2 regions of the Streptomyces chrestomyceticus JCM 4735 genome follow, and region 1 is predicted to be linked to the other one. Evidence: riboswitches for the same ligand, from Rfam matches in the RefSeq annotation. Region 1 holds a riboswitch; the other holds the start of a gene.
What was found. Region 1 has a riboswitch for cobalamin ahead of EJG53_RS31805 (cobalamin biosynthesis protein). Riboswitches for the same ligand answer to the same signal wherever they lie in the genome.
Positions count from the first base shown of each region.

Region 2: linked by a shared signal. The riboswitch ahead of EJG53_RS29175 (prenyltransferase/squalene oxidase repeat-containing protein) and the one ahead of EJG53_RS31805 (cobalamin biosynthesis protein) in region 1 are both predicted to bind cobalamin.

Region 1 is NZ_BHZC01000001.1:7,271,846-7,276,580, forward strand. It holds gene EJG53_RS31800 (cobyric acid synthase) at 1-1,457, opposite strand, end outside; gene EJG53_RS31805 (cobalamin biosynthesis protein) at 1,498-2,532, opposite strand; cobalamin riboswitch at 2,664-2,810, opposite strand; gene EJG53_RS31810 (hypothetical protein) at 2,975-3,220, opposite strand; gene EJG53_RS31815 (inorganic phosphate transporter) at 3,258-4,571, opposite strand.
Region 2 is NZ_BHZC01000001.1:6,659,747-6,664,481, forward strand. It holds gene EJG53_RS29165 (energy-coupling factor transporter transmembrane component T) at 1-644, opposite strand, end outside; gene EJG53_RS44000 (EGFR-like transmembrane domain-containing protein) at 641-1,372, opposite strand; gene EJG53_RS29175 (prenyltransferase/squalene oxidase repeat-containing protein) at 1,372-2,703, opposite strand; cobalamin riboswitch at 2,911-3,039, opposite strand; gene EJG53_RS29180 (MBL fold metallo-hydrolase) at 3,104-4,177, opposite strand; gene EJG53_RS29185 (aldehyde dehydrogenase) at 4,374-4,735, shown strand, end outside.

The DNA.
Region 1 (4,735 bases):
GTGTCCGCGTGCTCCTCGATCAGGTCGCCCAGCTTGTCGAGCTGCTCCTCGCGCAGTGCGGCGAAGCTGGTGTCCGGCGCCGGGTCGAACGCGCGGCCCGCGTCGGCGGCCACCCGCCGCAGGAACGCCCGCCGGAAGCCGTCGCTCTCCAGTGAGCCGTGCCAGTGGGTGCCCCAGACGGTCCCGGAACGGCATCCCGCCAGGAAGGGCTCCCCGCCGTCGATCTCCGCCACGCCATGGTGGATCTCGTACCCCTCGACCGGCTCGCCCAGCGCCTCGCCGGACGGCCGGGCCAAAGCCTTCTCCACCGCGAACCGGACGCGTACGGGCAGCAGGCCCAGCCCGTCCACCGTCCCGGCCTTCGACTCGACCTCGTCCTCGATCCGCTCGCCCAGCATCTGGAAGCCGCCGCAGATGCCCAGCACCGGGCGTCCTTCCGCGGCCCGCCGCCGCACCGCGTCCGCGATGCCGCGCTCGCGCAGCCACTGGAGCGCGCGGACGGTGCCTCGGGTGCCGGGCAGGACGACGAGGTCGGCGTCGGCCAGTTCCTCGGGGCGGTCCACGAAGCGCACCACGACGCCCGGTTCGGCGGCGAGCGCGTCCACGTCCGTGAAGTTCGACATCAGCGGTACGGCGGCCACCGCGACCCGCAGCACGTCGGCGCCGTGCGGCGGCGCGACGACGCTCTCGCGGACCGCGCCGCGCAGCGACACCCGGAGGCCGTCCTCCTCGTCGATGCCGAGGCCGTGCGCGAACGGCAGCACCCCGAGGGTGGGCCGTCCGGTCAGCTCCTTCAGCATGTCCAGACCGGGCTCCAGCAGCGTCACATCGCCCCGGAACTTGTTGACGAGATAGCCCGCGACCAGTGCCTGGTCCTCCCGGGACAGCAGCGCGGTGGTGCCGAAGAAGGAGGCGAACACCCCGCCCCGGTCGATGTCGCCGACCACCACGGCCGGGATACGGGCGGCGCGCGCGATCCCCATGTTCACGATGTCGGTGCGCCGCAGGTTGATCTCCGCCGGGCTGCCCGCGCCCTCGCAGATCACCGCGTCGTGCGTACGCCGCAGCTCCTGGAGGCAGTCCGTGACCGTACCGAGCAACTGCTCCTGACGGCCCGCGTGGTAGCCGCGCGCGCTCAGCTCGCCCACCGGCTTGCCCATGAGCACGACCTGGCTGCTGCGGTCACTGCCCGGCTTCAGCAGCACTGGATTCATCAGGGCGCTCGGCTCGACGCGCGCCGCCGCGGCCTGCATGGCCTGCGCCCGCCCGATCTCCGCGCCCTCGCGCGTCACGAACGAGTTCAGCGACATGTTCTGCGCCTTGAAGGGCGCCACCTTGACGCCCTTGCGGGCCAGCCAGCGGCAGATGCCCGCCGTCACCACACTCTTGCCCGCGTCGGACGTGGTGCCCGCCACCAGCAGCCCGCCGCCGAGCGGTGCTTGACCCGGTCCGTTCACGTGGCACTCCTCGCCGTCCGCACTGCGCTGCTCCCGCTGCTCACTTGGCCCTCCCGGTGGTACGGGGGCGGCGTACCGCTCCGGCCGTGATGGATCGGCCTACCGTTCCTGCCGTACGGGATCGCCGTACCGCCCCGGCCGCCAGCCGCCCCCCGACCGTGACCGCCAGCGCCAGCGCGCTCACCCGGCGCGACAGGGTCACGGCCCGCTCGATGTCCGGCACCGCGACCGGCCGGCCCGCGTCGCCGTTGAGCACCGGCCGGTGCTCGACCCGGCCGCCGTACGCCAGGGTGCCGCCCAGCCGCACCCCCAGCGCCCCGGCGAACGCCGCCTCCACCGGGCCCGCGTTGGGGCTCGGGTGGGACGGGCCGTCCTGCCGCCAGGCGCGCAGCGCGCCCCGCCGGTCCGGGCCCGCCAGCACCGCCAGCGCGGCGGTCAGCCGGGAGCCGGGGTAACCGGCCACGTCGTCGAGGCGGGCCGAGGCCCACCCGAACCGGCGGTGGCGCGGCGACTTGTGCCCCACCATCGCGTCCAGCGTGTTCACGGCCCGGAAGGCCAGCAGCCCCGGCACACCGGCGGCCGCGCCCCAGACCAGGGCGCCGACCACCGCGTCCGAGGTGTTCTCGGCGACGGACTCGACCACCGCGCGCGCCATCTGCTGCCCGTCCAGGGCCTGCGGGTCGCGCCCGCACAGGTGCGGCAGCCGCTCGCGCGCCACGTCCAGGTCGCCCGCCGCGAGCGCGCCGCCGACGGCCCGCGCCTCGCGGCCCAGCGAAGTGCCGCCCAGGACGGCCCAGGTGGCGGCGGCGGTCAGCGCGACGGAGGCGGGGAAGGCGGCGGGGGAGCGGCGTACGGCGCGGTCGAGCAGCGCGGCACCGGCGGCGGTACCGCCCGCGAGCAGCGCGGTGTGCAGGGCGCCGGTCCCTCGGTGGTCGCGCCACAGACGGCGTTCCACGGCGGCCGCGGCCCGCCCGAAGGCGGCCACGGGGTGACCGCGCCGGGGATCGCCCACGACCAGGTCGCCGAGGAAGCCGAGGGCCGCGCCGCACGCGTAGCCGGCGTGTTCGGCACGCATCGGATCAGACCGCCGTCGCGCCTCGGAGGGATGGCGTGGGGGTACGTCCAGCAGATTGCGCACTGCGGCCGGGCATGGCGGTAGGTCCTCACTCAGGGTCCGCGCCCTGGCTCGACGGGTACGGCGACGAGAGTCTCCTGGCTCCCCGGATCGGCGCTTCCCCCGGCCTTCCAGTCCGTACGGGAACCTGCGTCGCGGGACGCGGACCGTGGCCCTTGGTGGAGGGGCGCTCCCCGGTGACAGTGGCGGGACCGCGCCGGATTCTCACCGGACTTCCTCATCTGTCGCCGATTGGCTCCGGCAGTCCACCACGCTCCGCCAAGCCCGTCAACTCACGCTTGACCTGCGGCGGGGGCGGTGGTGGCGTCTGTGTCCCACGCCACAGGCGTCCGGTGGCCGCGGCGGGGATGCCGCGGCCACCGGACGCCCGGGGTGCCGCGCCTCAGGCGGCGACGATCAGGTAGATCCCGTACGCCACGGCCGCCGCGCACAGCGCGAAGCAGACGTACGCCCCGGCCCGCGCCGCCCCGCCGGAGGCGGCGGGCCCGTCGGCGGTCACCGGCGTGCCCTCCTGCTGCGGCTTGCGGGACGTGCCGACGATGCCGAGGGTGAACAGGCCCACGATCCCGACCGTCACGAACAGCGTGACGCCGAAGACCTGGCCGAGGGCGGCCCAGTCGATGCTCATTGCGTTCTCGTTCCTTCGTGAGAGCCGTGCGGCCGGGTCAGCCGGCGGCCGAGCCGGCCTTGGCGCGGCGCCGGGCGCTCTTCTCGTGCGGGCGGGCGGCCACCGGGACGGCGATCACCGGGGCGGTGCCGACCGGGTCCGTGATCCGGGTCTCGGCGACCGTGGGGGCCGGGATGGCGACCGGGCCCGCGGGCGGCGGCGAGACGGCCTGCAGGGCGGCGGTGACGACACCGGCGGGCTCGGCGGCCGGGCCCTCGTTGACGTTGGTGTGGTCCACCGGCTTGCGCCGGGAGGCCGCCCAGATCGCGCCGCAGACGGCGAGCGCCAGCACGGCGACGGTCGCGATGCCCCAGTCGCCCTGGTCCGCCAGGAGAGCGGCGCCCGCCGCGACCAGCCCGGCGGCCGGCAGCGTCAGACCCCAGGCGGCGGCCATCCGGCCCGCCGTGGACCAGTGCACCACGCCGCCCTTGCGGCCCAGGCCGGAGCCCATCACCGAACCGGAGCAGACCTGGGTGGTGGAGAGCGCGAAGCCGAGGTGGGAGGAGGCCAGGATGGTGGCCGCGGCGCCGGTCTGGGCGGCGAAGCCCTGCGGCGGCTGGATGTCGGTGATGCCCTTGCCCATCGTGCGGATGATCCGCCAGCCGCCCAGGTACGTGCCGAGCGCGATGGCCAGGCCGGCCGAGGCGATGACCCACAGCGGCGGGTCGGCGTGCGGGGCGACGACGCCGCCGGTGATCAGTGCGAGGGTGATCACACCCATCGTCTTCTGGGCGTCGTTGGTGCCGTGCGCGAGGGAGACCAGCGCGGCCGAGGCGATCTGCCCGGCGCGGTAGCCCTTGGCGGTGTCCTCCTCGGCGCGGTTGCGGGCCAGCCGGTAGGTCAGCCGGGTCGCGGCGGTCGCGGCCAGACCGGCCACGATCGGCGCGGCGACGGCCGGGATGAGGACCTTCATGACCACGGCGCCGCCGTGCACGCCGCTCGGGCCGACGGCCACCAGGGTGGCGCCGATCAGACCGCCGAAGAGGGCGTGCGAGGAGCTGGAGGGGAGCCCGGCCAGCCAGGTGACCAGGTTCCAGACGATGGCGCCGACCAGCCCGGCGAAGATCACTTCTGGTCTGATGCCGGCCGTCTCGTCGATGATCCCGCCGGAGATGGTCTTGGCGACCTCCACCGACAGGAACGCGCCGACCAGGTTGAGGACCGCCGACATCGCCACCGCGATCTTGGGCTGGAGTGCCCCGGTGGAAATGGTGGTGGCCATGGCGTTGGCCGTGTCGTGGAAGCCGTTCGTAAAGTCGAACACCAAGGCCGTGACGATCACGATCCCGATGAGAAGCGTGATGTGTTCCATTCACCCAGGCAATCAGTTCGTTGGGCAGTGACGCTCGGGACCGTACGGACGACGGGTGAACGGAAGGTGAACTGGGGCGGGCGCCGCAGTGACGCCCCCGCAGGGGTGGTGCGGAGGCGCCCGTACCGTCGCCCGGGCCCCATGCGTACCAGCACGGACGCCTC
Region 2 (4,735 bases), 610 kb from region 1:
CGTTCCAGCGCGCCCTCCAGGACCGGCAGCCCGACCTGGAACAGCGCCTTGACGCCCCGGTCCGGGCGGCCGCGCAGCCGGCGCGCCGCCCGCAGCCGCTGTACGTCGGCGACGAGGTTGGGTGCGAAGGTCATCGCGACGACGACCGCGACGCCCGCCTCGTACAGGGCGCCCGGCAGGGACTTCAGCAGGCGTGCCGGGCTGGCGAGCGCGTTCGCGGCGCCGACGCAGATCAGCAGGGTGCCCAGCTTCAGCCCGTCGTAGAAGGCGAAGAGCATGCCCTCGGCGGTGACCCGGCCGCCGATGCGCACCCCGCGCGCCCACTCGGGCAGCGGCACTTCCGGCAGTGTCACCAGGGTGTGCGTGCCCGGGATGGGCGAGCCCAGGAAGAACGCGAAGACCAACCGGATGACGATCACCAGCAGGCCGAGTTTGAGGAACGCGCCGTACGAGCGGGCCCACGGCGCGTCCGTGCGGCGCGCCGCGACGACGTACCCGGCGACGCCGATCAGCAGGCCCAGCAGCAGCGGGTTGGTCGTCCGGGACGCCGCGGTGGCCAGGCCCAGCGCCCACAGCCACCAGGCGCCCGCGTGCAGCGCGGTGGAGCGGGTGGCGCGGGGGACGCCGAGGGCGCGGGCGCTCATCCGCGGCGGCGGCGAGCCTGCCACCCGGCCGCCGCGCCCAGGACGACCAGGACGGCGAGGCCACCGATCAGTCCGGCGGAGGGGCCGCCCGAAGCGTCGTCGTCCGCCTGCTTCCCGGCGGCGGACGCGCCGTCGGAAGCACCCGGGTCCGGCACGCCGGAGGCGGAAGCGGAACCGGAAGCAGCACCGGAAGCCTTGTCCGCGCACCCCGCCTTCGGATATCCGGCGATCGCGCACAGCAGCGCGTTCGCGTCGTACCGCAGCGGCTTGGCGACGGCCGCCAGCGCGTCACCGACCGTCCCGTCCTCGGGCAGCCGGGCGCACTCCGTACGGACCGGTGGCGGGTTCTCCCCGGCCGCCGCCTCCGCCTTCGTGCCGAAGTCGAGGACCAGGCCGACGCGCTTGGTGCCGTCCTGCGCGGGCGTCTGCCCGCAGATCGCGGCGAAGTCCGCGGCCCGGCGCGGCTTGCCGGCCGCCGCCGAGTCGGCGCTGACGGTGAAACGGAAGCCCGCCACGGCGCCGTCCCGGGGGCGGCTGGTGGCCGGCCCCTCGGTCGCGTACGACCAGCCGCCGTCCCCGGAGGCCGGGGCGCCGGCGGCGGGCCCGTCCCAGAAGGACCAGTAGCGGTACTCCTGCGCCTGGGCGGGCGCCGCGCCCAGGCCCGTGACCGTACCGGCCAGGGCCAGGGCGCCGAGGAGGCGGGCGGAGCGGGACCGCGGCAGGCGCATCAGACGTCGCTCTTCTTCCGGCGGCCGCTGAGCAGGAACCCGGCGCCGATGCTCGCCACGAACACGATGCCGAAGATCCACCACACGCCGGAGTTCTGGTCGTCCTGGTCCTGCGCGTCCTTCTCGGGCGCGGCGGACGGCGCGGAGCTGCCGGCCGGCTTGGGGCCGGTGGCGTTGAGCTGCGCGACCAGGTCGGCGCCGCCGAAGGAGCGCGGGTCGGCGCCCGCGGCGTGCGCGGCGAGCACCAGTTGCGCGTACGCGGCCGGGCCGGCCTCCTTGGCCCAGTTCGCGGAGTTCTTCTCCAGCCACTTCAGCGGCGCCTGCGCGGCGGCCCCGTGCGACCCGGCGGCGAGGGCCACCACGGCGTCGGCGGTGTTGCCGACGTCGGGCTGGTCCTCGGCGCCGGGCATCGCGGACTTCAGGTGCTGGCCGTTCGCGCCGAGCACCGCGGCCAGGTAGGCGGCGCCGCCCTCGGCGGCCTGCTTCGGGTCCCGCTTCGCGTCCTTGTCCGCCGCCCCGCCGTCACACTTCAGGGGCTTCACCGGCTCGTTGACGTCCTTGCCCGCCGGGTCGACCACGAAGCCGTCGCCCAGCCCGCCGAGCACGGCGGCGGCCGTGGCGTCCGCGTTCGGGGCCAGCTTGCCGTCCTTGGGCTGGAAGGCGAACGCGCCGCGTTCCCCTTCCTTCGCGTCGCAGCCGAGCTGGAAGGTGACCAGCGCGTCGTACGGGGACTTGCCGCCCTTCCGCACGGACTCCGGCTTCTCACCCGCCGCCTTGAGCGCGCCGATCACCACGGAGGTGGAGTTGGCGTCACTGGGCGAGCCGCCCGTCGAGGGCCAGCCGCCGTCGTCGTTCTGTACCGACTTCAGCCACTTCACGGCCTTCTGTACGGCGTCGTCGTGCCCGCCGAGCGCGGCCAGCGCCTGTACCGCGGCGCTCGTCTGGTTGGTGTCCCGCATGGTCTTGTCGTCGCACGCCTTGGCCGGGTCGGCGCGGTAGGCGCTGAAGGCGCCGTCGGAGCACTGCTGCCCGGCGAGCCAGTCGACGCCCGTCACCGACGGACGCACCCCGACGGTGCGCTGTGCGAGGAGGGCGAGCGACTGCCGCCACACGCCGTCGTACTGCGGGTCCTTGGTGCCGTACAGCCCGTCGGGCAGCTTCGACGCCTGCGCGGCCGGCGCGGGGGAGTCGGCGGCCGCCACGGGGGTACCGGCCGCGCACAGCACGGCGGCGCCGGCCAGCGCCGCGGCGGCGCGGCGCGCCAGGGCGGCGAAGGTGGGGGCCGTGGAAGCCCTGGGAGCCAGGGGAGCCTGGGAAGCCGTGGTGGCCATCGGGTCGGTGCCTCTCGGGTCAGGTCGCTGCGGTGGGTCCGCGGTGGGCCGGTGGTGGGTGCTGCGGTGGGTGCGCAGCCGCACTCGGACGCCCCGCCGCCCGCCGGTCGACGACCGGCCGCGGTGGCACCGGGCTCAGCTCCGCATACCTCGACGGTGCCGCGCGCCGGGCGTCCGCGCGAGGAGGCGCGGCCTTCCGGCGGCGGGAGCCTTGGTCGTGCCCCAGCGGGTGCTCCGGCTCGGCGGGCGCACGGCGGCCGTACGTCCCGGATCACGGTTGCGGGTCAGCGCCGGATTTCCACCGGCTTCCCCCGATCGGGCACAGGATGAAATTGTCTCGCACACCTTAACCGGCGGGCCGGGCGAGCCCCGGGTACGGGCTGCCCGGCAGACGCCCGCCTCACACCGCCCGGTACGTCACCGGCTCCGGCCCCGGCACCGCCTCCGCCAGCCCCAGCCGCACCAGCCGCCGCAGATGCGCCTCCGCCTCCGCGACCGCGATGGTGCGCGACGCGTACGGGATGCGCTCCCACGGCCGGTTCCACTCCATGGCCTCGGCGAGCTGCCACGGAGTGCGCGGTACGGCGAGCAGCGCGCGCAGCCCGGCCAGCCGCTCCTCGTGGTGGGCGAGCAGTTCACGGACCCGGTCGGCCGCGTCCGTGAACGCGTGCTGATGGGCGGGGAGCACCTCGGCGGGCGCGAGCCGGGCGACGCGTTCCAGGGAGGCCAGGTAGTCGCCGAGGGGGTCGCCGGGTGTCGCGTCGTCCGGGTCCTCGTAGAGCCCGATGTGCGGACTGATGCCCGGCAGCAGGTGGTCGCCGGAGAAGAGCCGGCCGTGGCCCGGCCGCCGGGCCGGGTGCTCCTCCTCCAGGTGCAGGCACACATGGCCGGGGGTGTGGCCGGGCGTCCAGACGGCGCGCAGCCGGCGGCCGGGCAGGTCGAGGAGTGCGCCGGGCGCGATCTCGCGGTCGGGCAGCGCCGCCCGCTGCCCGGGGAGGTCACGCACCGGCCCCTTGGCGCGCACCCGACGCAGGGGCGCCAGGTGGCTGTCGGGCGCGCCGGCCGCGGCCAGCTTGGCGATCAGGTGGTCCAGCCACCGGCCGGGTTCGGCCTCCCGGGTACGGCGTACGACGGCGGCGTCCGCCGCGTGCATCGCGATCCACGCGCCGGACGCCTCCCGTACGCGGGCGGAGAGGCCGTGGTGGTCGGGATGGTGGTGCGTGATGAGGACCCCGTGCAGGTCGGTGACGTCGAAGCCGCAGGCGGTGATCCCGGCGGTCAGGGTGTCCCAGGCGTCCGGGTCGTCCCACCCGGTGTCCACGAGGACGGGGCCGCGGCCGGTCTCCAGGAGGTGGACGAGGGTGTGGCCGAGCGGATTGTCCGGGATGGGGACGGCGATCGACCACACGCCGCCCCGGTGGTCGGTCACCCGGGGTCCGGCCGCCGCCGTCCCGGTCCGGGCCGCTGCCGTCATCCGCCGCACCTCCGCGTCCGCGCGGACGTGCCGCGCCCCCGTACCGAGCACCGTACCGAGCCCTCCGTGCCGGAGCCCGTGCCGAGCATTGCCCAGCATAACTAGAACTGGTATCAGTCCTGATGCAGCGTCAGAAACTCTCCGCGCCAGCCCGGTTCGCCACTACATCCCGTCCGACCCCCAGGAGGCGGCAGCCATGAGCGCACTCGTCGAGTACGAACAGCTCTACATCGGCGGCGAGTTCACCGACCCGGCCGGCGGTGGCACCATCGAGGTGGTCTCGCCGCACACCGAGCAGGTCATCGGCCGGGTGCCGCACGCCTCGCGGACCGATGTGGACCGGGCCGTCTCCGCGGCCCGCGCCTCCTTCGACTCCGGGGAGTGGGCGCGGACGCCGCTCGCGGAGCGGATCGCGGTGGTCACGCGCGTCAAGGACGCCTTCGCCGTGCGCAGCGAGGAGATCGCCAGGGTCATCAGCGCGGAGAACGGCACCCCGTACACCTCCAGCGTGATGGTGCAGGCGCTGGCCGCGATGATGGCGTGGGACGCGGCGATCAC